2 regions of the Kitasatospora sp. NPDC001159 genome follow, and region 1 is predicted to be linked to the other one. Evidence: riboswitches for the same ligand, from Rfam matches in the RefSeq annotation. Region 1 holds a riboswitch; the other holds the start of a gene.

Region 1 (7,362 bases):
GATCCGGTCGCTGGGGCTGTGCAGCACCAGGGTGGGGGCGTGCAGGTCCGCGCCCTCGGCGAGGCGGGAGAAGTCGGCCAGGTCGACCCCGGTGCGGCCCTCGGCGGCGAGGGCGCCCAGTTCGGCGGCGACACCGGTGAAGCCGGCCCGGACGGCGCCGCGGCGGGCGGAGGCGGGGAGGTCGAGAACGGGCGAGTCGAGGATCAGCCCGCTGATGGCGTGGGCCCAGGCCGAGCGGGCCGCCGTGTGCAGGACCGTGGTGGCGCCCAGCGACCAGCCGTAGAGGATCACCCGGACCGCGCCGTGGTCGAGCGCCAGCCGTATCGCCGACTCGATGTCGCGCCACTCGGTCGCGCCGAAGTGGCTGAACCCGTCCGGGGAGGCGGGGGCGCCCTCGTCGCCCCGGTAGGTGACGGCCAGGACGGGCAGGCCGAGGCGGTCGAGCACCGGCAGGACCGGCAGGGTCTGCTGGCGGTCGGCCTCGGTGCCGTGGACCAGGATCACCCAGGTGCCGCGCTTGCCGCCGAGGTGCCAGGCTGGGAGGGGGCCCAGCTCACCGTCGGCGCTGGTGTCGGCGAAGGAGAGGCCGAGCGCCTCGGTGGGGTCGCCGAGCAGGACGCGGGGGGTGAAGCGGACCTCGGTGCCGGGCGTGAGGACGCCCCGGTCTGCGCGGACCAGCCGCCGGGTGACGCCCTGCTCGTCACTGTGCAGGATCTCCTCGACCACCGCGTGCCCGTTGTCCTCCCACTCCACGGCCCAGCGGCCCCGCCGCAGGCTCTCCGGGCGGCGGGTGAAGGTGACCCGGCCGGCGGCGAGGGTCAGCACCAGGACGGGCCGGGACTCCTCCTCCACGGGCGTCCCCGTCCCCGCCCCCGGACGGACCATCCGCTCGGAGGCCCGGCGGCCGATCGCCACGACGACCCCGGCCCCGACGGCGACGGCCACCACAACGGCTGCGGTTCCCCAGCGCATATCGTTCCCCGCTCTGTTCCACGGACCGGACGGTGTTCGTACACCAGTTCACCGGGGCCCCGCGCCCCCGGCCACCGGGCTGGGCCGTCCGGGGCATGCGGGAGCAGAAGTGGAAAGGGGATCGTCACACCGGGATGGCCGTCTGCCGGGCGGCGAGGAGGTGCCAGAACCGGGGGGTGAGGGGCGCGGCAGGGGTGCGGGGGCCGCTGGGGGTGCCCCAGTGGGTGGGGGACGTGGTGTTCCTGCTGGAGGACGGGGAGGACGGCGGCCAGGTCGGGTTCGGGGACGGGGACCCGGACCAGACGCACGCCCTCGGCGACCTGTTCCGGGGTCAGGTCGAGACCGACCCGGTGGGCGCGGGCGGCCTCGGGTGAGAACGGCACCGGGGGCGGGGCGGCGACGGGGGCCTTTCTGCGGCGCACGACACCGAACGGTAGGTGCGGCCCTCGGCGCGCCCCAGCCGCCGAACACGCGAAGCGCAGCTGACGAGGCCTCCACCGCGCTGGGCGATCGCACAGCACGACACCCGGTACACCGTGTGACCAACCCCTCCGTGACCTCGGTTGACGCGCGGATCGGCCGCGTGATGGGATCCTTGGGCCAAACGGAGGCATGGAGAGGAAGCCGGTGCGAGTCCGGCGCGGTCCCGCCACTGTCACCGGGGAGCACGCTCGGAAGGTGCCACGGCGGGCCGTCAGTCATTGCTGGCAGGCTGCTGGAAGGCTCCGGGGGTGCGTCCGACCCGGAAGCCAGGAGACTCTCGCCCCCGGTACGTCGATCCAGGGCGCGGACCCTGAGTGAGGACACGCACGCGATGCAGGCTGCCCCGCCCCGTCCGGCTCCGAGCTGCCCGCCGCCGTGCGCCCGCTGACCCGCGCCGCCGCCTTCGCGCTGGGCGCCGTGGCGGGCTACGCCGCCGACGCCCGCTTCGCCGACCCCCGCCGCGGCCACCCGGTCGCCCTCTTCGGCACCGCCGCGACCCGCCTGGAGCGCCGCCTGTGGCGCGACGACCGCGCGGCCGGGACTGCGTACACGGCGCTGTGCGTGGGCGCGGTCGCGGCCGGCGCGCTGGCCCTGGACCGTACGGTGGGCCGCCGTCCGCTGGGCCGGGCGGCACTGGCCGCGGCGGCGACCTGGACGGTGCTCGGCGGCACCTCGCTGACCCGGGAGGCGCGCACCATCGGCCGCTCGCTCGCCGCAGGCGATCTGACGGCCGCCCGGGAGCGGCTGCCGCACCTGTGCGGGCGGGACCCGAGCGCGCTGGACGGGCAGCAGATCGCCCGCGCGGTGGTCGAGTCGGTGGCCGAGAACACCGCCGACGCCGTGGTGAACGCGCTGGCCTGGGGCGCTCTGGCGGGCACGCCGGGGCTGCTGGTCTTCCGCGCGGTGAACACCCTGGACGCCATGGTGGGCCACCGTTCGCCCCGCTACGCCCGCTTCGGCTGGGCCTCGGCCCGGCTGGACGACGTCGCCGGCTGGCCCGGCGCCCGGCTGACCGCGCTGCTGACGGTGGCCGCCGCGCCCGAACCCCGTACCGCCTGGCGGGTCTGGCGCCGGGACGGCTCCGCGCACCCGAGCCCGAACGCGGGCCAGGCCGAGTCGGCCTTCGCCGGCGCGGTGGGCGTACGCCTGGGCGGGACGCTCCGGTACCCGCACGAGCCGAAGGGCGCGCCGGAGCCGAAAGCGACGAGCGACAGGCGACCGACGCAGGAGGGAGCGTCGGAGCGAGGAACGTCGGCTCCGGGTCAGGAGCGCCCGGAGGCGAGTGCGGAGCCACGCGAGCGGGTGGAGCACCGGCCGGTGCTGGGCGAGGAGTTGCGGCCGGTGACGGTGGACGACATCGAGCGGGCCTGCACGCTGTCCCGGCGGGTGGGCGCGCTGGCGCTGGGTACGACGGTCGCGGGCCACGTCCTGCTGCGGCTTCTTATGCGAAGGGGTAGGGCGTGAGCGAGCGTAGCGAGCGAACCATCGACAGGTGCGGATTGTGCGAAGTGCCTGCCGAGCGGAGCGAGGTGGGCGGATGAGGAACGCGCTGCTGGTCGCCGGGACGACCTCGGACGCGGGCAAGAGCGTGGTGACGGCCGGGATCTGCCGCTGGCTGGCCCGCCAGGGCGTGCACGTCGCGCCGTTCAAGGCGCAGAACATGTCGCTGAACTCCTTCGTCACCACCGACGGCGCCGAGATCGGCCGCGCCCAGGCGATGCAGGCGCAGGCCGCCCGGGTGGAGCCGGAGGCGGCGATGAACCCGGTGCTGCTCAAGCCCGGCGCGGACGGCCGCAGCCAGGTGGTACTGCTCGGCAAGCCGGTGGCCGAGGTCGGCGCACTGGACTACCGCGAGCGCAAGCCCGTCCTGCTGGAACGTGCCCTGGAGTGCCTGGCGGACCTGCGCCGCCGCTTCGACGTGGTCGTCTGCGAGGGCGCCGGCTCGCCCGCCGAGATCAACCTGCGCGACCGCGACATCGCCAACATGGGCCTGGCCACCGCGGCCGGGCTGCCCGTCGTGGTGGTCGGCGACATCGACCGCGGCGGGGTGTTCGCGGCGATGTACGGGACGCTGGCGCTGCTGTCGGCCGAGGACCAGCGGCACGTGGCCGGCTGGTTCGTCAACAAGTTCCGCGGCGACGCGCGGCTGCTGGCGCCCGGGCTGGAGATGCTGCACGGGCTGACCGGCCGTCCGGTGCTGGGCACGCTGCCGATGCTGCCGGGGCTGTGGCTGGACGCCGAGGACTCGCTCGACCTGTCGACGGTGGTGGACCGGGTGGACGGCCGCGGACCGCTCGGGGCGGACGTGCTGCGGGTGGCCGTGGTGCGCTTCCCCCGGCTGTCCAACTTCACCGATGTGGACGCGCTGGCGCAGGAGCCGGGCGTGCTGGTCCGCTGGGCGACCCGGCCCGAGGAGCTGGCCGACGCCGACCTGGTCGTGCTGCCCGGTACCCGGGCCACCGTGGCGGACCTCGCCTGGCTGCGCGAACGCGGCCTGGAGCCGGCGCTGAAGGCGCGGGCGGCGGCCGGGCTGCCGATCCTCGGGGTCTGCGGCGGGTACCAGATGCTGGCGCGCTCGATCGACGACGAGGTGGAGTCCGGGGCGGGCGTCGTCGACGGACTCGGGCTGCTGCCGACCCGGGTGCGCTTCGGCGCCGAGAAGGTGCTCGCCCGGCCGGTCGGCCAGGCGTACGGGCAGCGGGTCGAGGGCTACGAGATCCACCACGGGGTGATCGCGGTCGAGGGCGGGGACGGGTTCATCTCCGATGACACCGGGCAGAGCCTGGACGGCTGCCGGGTCGGCTCGGTCTGGGGCACCACCTGGCACGGCGCGTTGGAGAACGACGGCTTCCGCCGCGAACTCCTGCGCGAGATCGCCGAGTTGGCGGGCCGCGCATTCGTGCCGGCGCCGGACACCTGCTTCGCCGACGCGCGCGAGGCCCGGTTGGACCGGCTGGGCGACCTGATCGAGGAGCACGCGGACACCGACGCGTTGTGGAAGCTGATCGAGGGCGGGGTGCCGGCGGCCGGATCGCTGCCGTTCCTGGCCCCCGGAGCACCTGGGAGTGACGCATGACCGACGTCCGCTATCCGTTCACCGCGATCGTCGGCATGGCCGACCTTCGGCTCGGGCTGCTGCTGAACGCGGTCTCCCCGGCCGTGGGCGGCGTGCTCGTGCGCGGCGAGAAGGGCACCGCGAAGTCGACCATGGTGCGCGCGCTGGCCGGGCTGCTGCCCTCCATCGCCACCGTGGACGGCTGCCGCTTCGCCTGCGACCCGGCCGCGCCGGACCCGCAGTGCCCGGACGGGCCGCACACCGATCCGTCCGCTTCGCGACACCCCTCCCAGCTGGTCGAGTTGCCGGTCGGCGTGGCCGAGGACCGGATCGTCGGCTCGCTCGACCTGGAGCGGGCGCTCGCCGAGGGCGTCAAGGCGTACGAGCCCGGACTGCTCGCCAAGGCGCACCGTGGGGTGCTCTACATCGACGAGGTGAACCTGCTCCAGGACCACGTCGTGGACCTGCTGCTGGACGCCGCCGCGATGGGCCGCTCGTACGTGGAGCGCGAGGGCGTGTCGGTGCGGCACGCGGCGCGCTTCCTGCTGGTCGGCACCATGAACCCGGAGGAGGGCGAGCTGCGACCGCAGCTGCTCGACCGCTTCGGCCTCACCGTCGAGATCGCCGCCACCCGGGACCCGGCCGAGCGCGCCGAGGTGGTCCGCCGCCGGCTCGGGTACGACGCGGACCCGGCCGGCTTCGCGGCGCGGTTCGCGGCGGAGGAGCGGGAGCTCGCCGAACACATCACCGCCGCCCGGGAGTTGCTGCCCAAGGTCGAGCTGACGGATGTGGCGCTGCGTCAGATCACCGCCGTCTGCGCGGCGTTCGAGGTGGACGGGCTGCGCGCCGACATCGTGATGGCCCGCACGGCGGTCGCACTGGCCGCCTGGGCGGGACGGACCGAGGTGCTGGAGGAGGACGTCCGCAAGGCCGCCCAGCTGGCCCTGCCGCACCGGCGGCGTCGCAACCCCTTCGACGCTCCGGGGCTGGACGAGGAGCAGTTGGACCGGACGCTGGAGGAGCACGCGCAGCCGGACGCCCCGGAGCCCGAGGGTGACGGCCCGGGTGACGGCCCGGGTCCGGACGGCGGTCCCGACGGCGACGGACCGGACGGGGGCGGCCCCGACGGCGGTGGCGCGCCCGAGCCGTTCGACGGCGGCCCGGAGGCAGCCGCTTCCGGCACTGCCGCGGACACCCCTTCGAACGCTTCGGACGTGTCGGACGCTTCGGACGCCGAGGCGCCCGCGCAGCCGCCCGTACCGGCCCAACACCCCTCCCCCTCCCGGGAGTCGGCACCGGTCGCTGCCGGCGATCCGTACCGGACCCGGCTGTTCACCGTACGGGGCACCGGCCACGGCGCCCAGGGCCGCCGCTCCCCCGCCGAGACCTCCGGCGGGCACACCATCCGCGCCCGGCGGCCGCAGGGCACGCTCAGCCGACTGCACCTCACCGCCACCCTGCAGGCCGCCGCGCCGCACCAGGTGGCGCGCGGGCGGGACGGCCGGGCGCTGGTGCTGCACAAGGACGACTTCCGCGAACAGGTGCGCCAGGGGCGGGAGTCCAACCTGGTGCTGTTCGTCGTGGACGCCTCCGGCTCGATGGCGGCCAGGCAGCGGATGACCGCCGTCAAGGGCGCGGTGCTGTCGCTGCTGATGGACGCGTACCAGCGCCGCGACAAGATCGGCATGATCACCTTCCGGGGCGCCGGCGCCGAGCTGGCGCTGCCGCCCACCTCCTCGGTCGAGGTCGGCGCGGCCCGGCTGGAGTCGCTGCCCACCGGCGGGCGGACCCCGCTGGCCGCGGGCCTGCTGCGGGCGCACGAGGTGCTGCGGGTGGAGCGGCTGCGCGACCCGAACCGGCGCCCGCTGCTGGTCGTGGTGACCGACGGCCGGGCCACCGGCGGGCGGGACGCGCTCGCCCGGTCGCACCGCGCGGCCGCGCTGTTCGCCGCCCAGGGCACCGCGAGCGTGGTGCTGGACTGCGAGTCCGGACCGGTCCGGCTGGGCCTGGCCCGTACGCTGGCCGGGCTGCTCCGCGGCAGCGCCGTCAGCCTGGACGAACTGCGCGCCGAGGGCGTGGCCTCGCTCGTCCGCGAGAACCGCTCCGCGAACCGGCCTGCGAACCGTTCCGAGAACCGTGCAACCACCGCGATGCGAAAGGCGGCCTGAGCCGACATGCCCAAGGGTGTTCCCGAAAGCGTTCCCGACGACGGCCTGACGACACGTCAGCGCCGTACCCTGCCGATCACCGCCGTGCACACCGGCCCCGGCAAGGGCAAGTCCACGGCCGCGTTCGGCATGGCGCTGCGGGCCTGGAACCAGGGCTGGTCGGTCGGGGTGTTCCAGTTCGTGAAGTCCGCCAAGTGGAAGGTCGGCGAGGAGAACGCGCTGCGCGTCCTCGGCGCCTCCGGCGAGGGCGGCACCGTCGACTGGCACAAGATGGGCTCCGGCTGGTCCTGGATCCAGCGCTCCTCCGAGATGGAGATGGACAGCGAGGCGGCCGCCAAGGAGGGCTGGGAGCAGGTCAAGCGCGACCTCGTGGCCGAGACCTACCGCTTCTACGTGCTGGACGAGTTCACCTACCCGATGCACTGGGGGTGGATCGACCCGGAGGAGGTGGTCTCCGTGCTGAAGGACCGCCCGGGCAGCCAGCACGTCGTGATCACCGGCCGGTACGCGCCCGAGCCGCTGACCGAATTCGCCGACCTGGTCACCGAGATGACCAAGGTCAAGCACCCCATGGACGCCGGCCGCAAGGGCCAGCGCGGTATCGAGTGGTGAGCCTGCGCCCGTGACCATCCCCCGCCTCGTCGTCGCCGCGCCCTCCTCGGGCGCGGGCAAGACCACCGTCGC
Region 2 (7,362 bases), on a different contig from region 1:
ACCTCGCGGTGAGCTTCGGCCGACCTGAATCGGCGTCGGCTGACGCGAGTTGATCCGAACTGATCTGACCTGATCTGAGCTGACCCGGGCCGCCTGCGGGTTGACGTGAGCTGATGTCGGCCGAGGTCAGAGCGGGTGGGGCGAACCGGCGGCCCGGCAGCGGACTGTGCCCGCTGCCGGGCCGCCGTGTAGTGTCCCCGCTGAGAGGTGTCGGGAGGTGCCGTGACGCAGTACGCCGGAGGTGGGCAGGTCCCGCCGCGTCCCGCCGCTCCGCCGGTGCCACCGGGGAGCGGTACGGGGGTCTCCCCGTCGGGGGCGCCGGTTCCGCCGCCTCCTCCGCCGCCTCCGCCGCCTCCGCCGCCTCCGTCGGTTCGGCCGCCGGCCGCTCCGGCGCCTTCCGCCGGTCCTGTGGCTGCCCCGGCTCCCGGGCCGGTGCCCGCTCCGGTTCCCGCCGCCGTTCCGGTACCGCCGCCTCCGGTCGCGCCCGCACCCGCTCCGGCACCTGCTCCGGCACCTGCTCAGGCTCCGGCACCTGCTCAGGCTCCGGCACCTGCTCAGGCTCCGGCACCTGCTCAGGCACCGGCGCCCGCTCAGGCACCCGCCGCACCCGCTCGGGCCGCGGCGCCGCAGCCCGCGCCGAGTGCGCCCGTGCCGGCCGGGGGCACCGGGCACTTCGTGCTGCCCACCGGCACGCCCGTCCAGCTCCCCGCCCACCCGCTGCAGCGGCACGCGCCCGCCGGGCCGATCGCCGTGCTGCTGATCGGCCCCGCCGGGGCGGGCAAGACCACCGTCGCCCGGTACTGGGCCGAGCGCCGGGCCACCCCGACCGCCCACATCAGCCTGGACGACGTCCGCGAGTGGGTGCAGTCCGGCTTCGCCAACCCGCAGTCCGGCTGGAACAACGCCTCCGAGGCCCAGTACCGGCTGGCCCGCCGCACCTGCGGTTTCGCCTGCCGCAACTACCTGGCCAACGGCATCTCCTGCATCATCGACGACGCCGTCTTCCCGGACCGCCCGGCGATCGGCCTCGGCGGCTGGAAGCGGCACATCGGGCCCGGCATGATCCCGGTCGTCCTGTTGCCCAGCCTGGACTCGGTGCTGCAGCGCAACGCCCGCCGCAGCGGCAACCGGCGGCTCGGCGACGAAGAGGTGGCGCGGATCCACGGCCGGATGGCCGGCTGGTACAACTCCGGGTTGCCGATCATCGACAACTCCTACCTGGACATCGCCGGGACGGCCGCCGAGCTGGACCGGGTGATCCTGGCCCGGCTGATGGGCATGCCGGTCCGCTGACGGGTGCCCTCGCTGACCTGCGGCTTCGTGGAGCTGTCGGTGGCGGCTGCGATGATGGACCCCGTCCTGCCGTACGACTTCTGGGGGAGCTGACGCCCGTGCCGGAAGGCCACATCATCCACCGCCTCGCCGTAGAGAACCGGAAGGCCTTCGGCGACCGCCCGGTCCAGGTCTCCAGCCCGCAGGGCCGGTTCGCCGACGAGGCCAAGGTGATCGACGGGCAGCTGCTCACCGGGGCCGAGGCCACCGGCAAGCACCTCTTCCTCGGCTTCGAGGAGGGCGCCTGGGTCCACATCCACCTGGGCCTCTACGGCGGCTTCACCTTCGGCACCGGCCCCGCACCCGACCCGGTCGGCCTGATCCGGCTGCGGCTGGCCAACGACGACGGCTACGCCGACCTGCGCGGCCCCAACACCTGCAAGCTGATCACCGACGCCGGGAAGGCGGCCGTCGCCGCCCGGCTCGGCCCCGACCCGCTGCGCGCCGACGCCGACCCGGAGGCCGCCTGGCGCCGGATATCGGGCAGCCGGACGACCGTCGCCGCGCTGCTGATGGACCAGAAGGTGCTGGCCGGCGTCGGCAACGTCTACCGCGCCGAGGTGTTGTTCCGGCACAACATCAACCCGCACCGGGCCGGCCGCGACCTCACCCGCCGCGAGTGGGACGCGATCTGGGCCGACCTGGTCGCGCTGATGCACGAGGGAGTCGCCGCCGGCCGGATCGACACCGTCCGCCCCGAGCACACCCCCGAGGCGATGGGCCGCCCGCCCCGGGTGGACGACCACGGCGGCGAGGTCTACGTCTACCGCCGCGCCGCGATGCCCTGCCTGGTCTGCGGCACGGACGTCCGGACCGAGGAGCACGCCGCCCGCAACCTGTTCTGGTGTCCGACCTGCCAGACGGCCTGACCAGCTGATCCGCCAGTCGGCCGGCTCGCACTCATCAGGGCGGCTCGCGGCGCCGCTTCACGCGGGACGGGCGGCCCCGAGTCTCGGTCAGCCCGCGGCCGCGGTGGGCTCGTGGCGCTCGGTGGCGGCGCACTCGTCGAGGAGAGGGCGCGTGCTGTCGTCCACGAGCCGGTAGCGCACCACGCGTCCGTCCTTCTCCCCGGTGACCACGCCCGCCGTGCGGAGCAGCCGCAGGGCCTGGGAGACGGCGGGGTCGCGCATGCCGGTGGCAACCGCCAGGTCGGTGACGGCGAGCGGCCCGGCCCGGTGCAGGGCGAGCAGCAGGGCGAGCCGTCCGGGGTCGGAGAGCAGGGAGAACCGCTCGGCCCAGGACCGGACGTGCGCGGTGTCGCCGATGGCGGCGATGGCCTCGCAGACCCGGTGTCCGTCGATGGTGCGGTGGCCCGCGCGGTCGGCCGGTACGAGATGCATGCGCACATTCTTGCAGGCAGGGGCTTGTGATCCTGAACACCTGCACAAGTGCGCAGCCTTGCGAGGGTGGCGTCGGGCCCTTACGGTGTTCCCCGCCGTGGTGCTCGGGAAGACCGGTGACGGACCCTCAGGGGTCCCAGTCCGGAGCGGCCCTCGCCACTGTGATCGGGGGAGAGTTGTCCGAACCCACGTGCCACTGGGCGCCTCGTGCGCCTGGGAAGGCGGGTCCGGAAGCCCCGTAAGCCAGGAGACCGGCCACGGCATCTCACGAAGTCATTCCACGAGGTGCTGGAGCGTGATCCGAAGATGACCCTGCCCGCAACCGCCACTCCTGCTGAGGCGGCCCCCGCCGTCCTGCCCACCTTCAGGTGGAAGCGCGAGGACACCATCCGCACGGCCGGGCTGATGGGGGTGATCCTGGCCATGCACGTGGTGGCCTTCGGGACGCTCATCTTCCTGGTCGCGCCCCACAACTACGCGGTCGGTACCCAGGTCTTCGGGGTGGGCCTGGGCATCACCGCGTACACCCTCGGCATGCGGCACGCCTTCGACGCCGACCACATCGCGGTGATCGACAACACCACCCGCAAGCTGATGGCGGACGGCAAGCGGCCGGTCTCGGTCGGCTTCTGGTTCGCCCTCGGGCACTCCTCGATGGTGGTCGTCATGGCCGCCCTGGTGGCGGGCGGCGCCCAGCTGGCGAACACGCTGATGGACGACGAGTCGACCACCCACAAGTGGCTCGGGATGGTCGGCACCACCACCTCCGGCGTCTTCCTCTACCTGATCGGCGCGCTCAACCTGGCGGCGCTGCTCGGCATCATCAAGGTGTTCCGCGCGATGCGGACCGGGCAGTACGACGAGGCGGAACTGGAGCAGCACCTCAACTCGCGCGGCTTCATGGCGCGGGTGCTGAACCGGGCGACGCGCTCGATCACCCGCCCCGGGCAGATGTTCCCGGTCGGCATGGTGCTGGGCCTGGGCTTCGACACCGCGACCGAGGTCACCCTGATGGTGATGGCCGGCTCGGGCGCGGCGGCCGGGCTGCCCTGGTACGCGATCGTCTGCCTGCCGCTGCTGTTCGCGGCCGGGATGAGCCTGTTCGACACCCTGGACGGGACGTTCATGAACTTCGCGTACCAGTGGGCCTTCTCCAACCCGGTGCGCAAGGTGTACTACAACCTGACCATCACCGGGCTGTCGATCGCGGTGGCCTTCATCATCGGCACCATCGAGCTGGTCGGCGTGCTGCACGAGAAGCTCGACCTGACCGACCCGGTCACCGGGTTCATCGCGGACATCTCACTGGACAACGTCGGGTACGCGATCGCCGGGCTGTTCGTGGTGGTGTGGGCGATCGCGATCGCGTACTGGAAGCTGGCCGGCGTCGAGAAGCGCTGGACGCTCGCGGAGTAGCCCGTCGGTCACGCTGCCGCGAGCAGCAGCGTGCCCGCGACGGCGAGCCCGGCGCCGACCACCTGGACCGGGCGCAGCCGCTCCTTCGGCACCCCGCGCGCCAGCAGCGCGGTGACCACGGGGTAGAGCGAGGCGAGCACGGCGGCCACCGCCGCCGAGCCGCCGTGCGAGGCCGCCGCGTACGTGGCGTTGCCGGCGACGTCGGCCAGCCCGATGCCGGTGAGCAGGGGGCAGCCGGGGGCGCAGCTCCGACAGCAGTCCGGAGGTGTCGGTGCCGCGCGGCCGATCAGCAGCGCGGCGCCGCCGACGGCGATGTTGACGAGCCGCTGGACGCACAGTACGAGCAGCAGCCCGCCGCCGGCCGAGGCGTGGGCGATCAGGGCCATGTTGGCGCCGAAGCCGAACGCGGCGGCCAGGGTGAGCAGCAGGGCCCTGCGGGCGGCGGACGGCCCGCCGCGTTCGGGTCCGCCGGCCAGCACCACGCCGGTGACGGCCACCGCGATGCCGGCCATCTGGACGGGACCGGGCTGCGCGCCGAGCGCGGCCACACCCTGGACGCCCTCGCCGCCCGCTCCGGAGTGAGCCGCGGCATGATCGTCCAGATCGAGCAGGGTCGCACCAACCCAAGTGTGGCCACCGTGGTCCGGCTCGGCGACGCGCTCGGTGTCTCGATCGCCACGCTGCTCGACTACGAGGAGGGCCCGGACGTCCGGATCATCCCCGGTGACCAGGCCGTCCCGCTCTGGACCGGGGTGCGCGGCGGGACCGGCACCCTGCTGCACGGGATCGAGGCGCCCGGGCCGCTGGAGCTGTGGGAGTGGCGGATGGAACCGGGCGAGGAGTACTCCTCGGAGCCGCACCCGGCCGGGACGGTGGAGACCGTCCGGGTCGACGAGGGCGAGCTGACCCTGGTGCACGACGGCGCGGACCACCCGGTGCCGGCCGGTAGCACGGTCTCCTTCGACGCCTCGTACGCGCACGTCTACCGCAACGCGGGGGAGCGGGTGCTGCGGCTGACCATGGTGGTGTCGGTCCCGCCGCCGCGCTGAGGCCGCTTGTCGCGGCCCGAAGCGGCGCCTTCCCGGAGTGAGGAGGCGCCGCTTCGGCTTGTCGTCAGTGCGGTTGCCGTAGCGCCACGGCGCACGCGCCGGGGCACGCACTGCTGCGCCAACTCCATCCGACCGCCCGCCGTTCGGCCGCCGCCCCGACCGGCACCCCCTGCGCGGCGACCGGGGTGCAGCAGCTCGGCTGCACCGCGGAGGGGCTGGACGTCGACGCAGTGTGGCGGGCGGTGGCGGGAGTGGGCTGTTCGGCAGCTCCGCGGAGGCGGCAGCATGCGGGGAGCGGGGGGTTGGAGCGGATCGCGGAGAGGGCGAATCCGCCGGGCGGGCCGGAGCGCGAGAACGCCCCGGGTGCGTCTCGTGGCGGCGCTCGGCGGGCGGTTTGGGGTGGGGCTTCGTAGGCTCGACGCATGGCGGATACGTACGCAGGTCGGCGGGAGCGGGTGAGGGAGCACTGCAGTGCGGCCGGGGCCGATGCGGCGCTGGTTACTCGGGCGGCGAACGTGCGGTATCTGACGGGCTGCGCGCCCTGTGGGGCGACCTTGCTCCTGACCCGGGAGCGGGCGCTGCTCGCGTTGCCGGACGACCTGCCGCCGGACGACTCGGGGGAGCACCTGATCGTCGCGGACGTCACCCAGGTGCCGGTGTCGGCAGGGACGGACACCGCGCTGGCCGCCGCTGCCGCCGCCGCGCGGCTGGGGGTGCGGGACCTGGCGGTGGAGGAGCACGACCTGTCCGTCACCCGGCACCGGGCGGTGGGGGGCCTGGCGGAGGGCGCCCGGCTGGCGGACCTCGGCCAGGTGGTGGAGCGGCTACGGGTGGTCAAGGACGAGCACGAGATCGCCGACCTGCGGATCGCCGCCGAGATCGCCGACCAGGCACTCGGCGAGCTGCTGGAGTCGATCCTGGTCGGCCGTACCGAGCGGCACCTCGCGATGGAGCTGGAACGCCGGATGATCGACCACGGGGCCGACCGGGCCGCCTTCCCGGTCTCGGTCGGCACCGGCAACCACTCCGGCCAGCCCGCCCACCAGCCCACCGACCGCCGGGTGGAGGAGGGCGACTTCCTCACCGTGGTGATGGGCGCCCAGTACCGCGGCTACGGCATCTCGACCGCCCGGACCTTCGTGATCGGCGCCGCCCCCGAGCCCTGGCAGGTCGAGCTGCACCGGCTGGTGTTCCGCGCCCAGCGGGCCGGTCGGGAGGCGCTCGGGCCGGGTGTGGAGCAGTGCGTACCCGACCGGGCCGCCCGGCAGGTCCTGGAGGCGGCGGGCCACACCGAGACCTCGCCGCACCCGGTGGGTCACGGCATCGGGCTGGAGATCCGGGAGGCGCCGCGCCTCGGTCCGTCGGACATGGGTAAACTGGACAGCCGCGTGCCGGTCACCGTCGGCCCAGGGGTGCACCTCCCGGGCAAGGGCGGGGTCCGGATCGAGGACACGCTCGTCGTGCGCCCCCTCGAGGAGGGCGGGCCCGAGCTGCTCACCATCACCACCAAGGAGCTCCTCGCCCTGTGACGGCGGCCCCCGAAGGCCGTCGGCGGCAGGACGCAAACCCTTGGTTCCTTGACAGCTATATCCAGGAGTAAGTGCGCCCGTGGCTTCCACGAACGATCTCAAGAACGGCATGGTCCTCAAGCTGGAGGGCGGCAAGCTCTGGTCCGTCGTCGAGTTCCAGCACGTCAAGCCCGGCAAGGGCCCGGCCTTCGTGCGTACCAAGCTCAAGGAGGTCCTGACCGGCAAGGTCGTCGACAAGACCTTCAACGCGGGCACCAAGGTCGAGACGGCCAACGTGGACAAGCGCGGCATGCAGTTCTCGTACAAGGACGGCGAGAACTTCGTGTTCATGGACATGGACACCTACGACCAGCTGACCGTCGAGCCGGCCGTCGTCGGCGACGCCGCCAAGTACCTGCTGGAGGGCTTCGAGGCCCTGGTCGCCACCAACGAGGGCGCGGTCCTGTACATCGAGCTCCCGGCCGCCGTCGAGCTGGTCATCGCCGAGACCGAGCCGGGCGTCCAGGGCGACCGCTCCACCGGTGGCACCAAGCCGGCCACCCTGGAGACCGGTGCCGAGATCCAGGTGCCGCTCTTCATCACCACCGGTGAGAAGGTCAAGGTCGACACCCGCGACGGCAGCTACCTCGGCCGGGTGAAGTAAGTCCGTGTCGGCCGCACGTAGCAAGGCCCGTACCCGGGCCTTCCAGATCCTCT

The links. A riboswitch is a leader RNA that binds a small molecule or an ion and turns the genes downstream of it on or off. The one in region 1 is predicted to bind cobalamin.
Region 2: it holds a riboswitch for cobalamin, as region 1 does, so the genes downstream of both, ACWC9T_RS34175 (HoxN/HupN/NixA family nickel/cobalt transporter) here and ACWC9T_RS12345 (cobalamin biosynthesis protein) in region 1, are expected to answer to the same signal.

What each region holds. Positions count from the first base shown of each region.
Region 1 is NZ_JBSFJV010000018.1:77,574-84,935, forward strand. It holds gene ACWC9T_RS12335 (alpha/beta hydrolase) at 1-972, opposite strand, end outside; gene ACWC9T_RS12340 (hypothetical protein) at 1,149-1,346, shown strand; cobalamin riboswitch at 1,590-1,732, shown strand; gene ACWC9T_RS12345 (cobalamin biosynthesis protein) at 1,831-2,919, shown strand; gene ACWC9T_RS12350 (cobyric acid synthase) at 2,993-4,531, shown strand; gene ACWC9T_RS12355 (putative cobaltochelatase) at 4,528-6,678, shown strand; gene cobO (cob(I)yrinic acid a,c-diamide adenosyltransferase) at 6,685-7,290, shown strand; gene ACWC9T_RS12365 (cobyrinate a,c-diamide synthase) at 7,301-7,362, shown strand, end outside.
Region 2 is NZ_JBSFJV010000103.1:18,122-25,483, forward strand. It holds gene aroQ (type II 3-dehydroquinate dehydratase) at 1-12, shown strand, start outside; gene ACWC9T_RS34160 (AAA family ATPase) at 409-1,293, shown strand; gene ACWC9T_RS34165 (Fpg/Nei family DNA glycosylase) at 1,392-2,201, shown strand; gene ACWC9T_RS34170 (ArsR/SmtB family transcription factor) at 2,289-2,672, opposite strand; cobalamin riboswitch at 2,754-2,946, shown strand; gene ACWC9T_RS34175 (HoxN/HupN/NixA family nickel/cobalt transporter) at 2,979-4,088, shown strand; partial or broken gene ACWC9T_RS34180 (EamA family transporter) at 4,097-4,627, opposite strand; gene ACWC9T_RS34185 (helix-turn-helix domain-containing protein) at 4,601-5,137, shown strand; gene ACWC9T_RS34190 (M24 family metallopeptidase) at 5,560-6,666, shown strand; gene efp (elongation factor P) at 6,746-7,309, shown strand; partial or broken gene ACWC9T_RS34200 (transcription antitermination factor NusB) at 7,314-7,362, shown strand, end outside.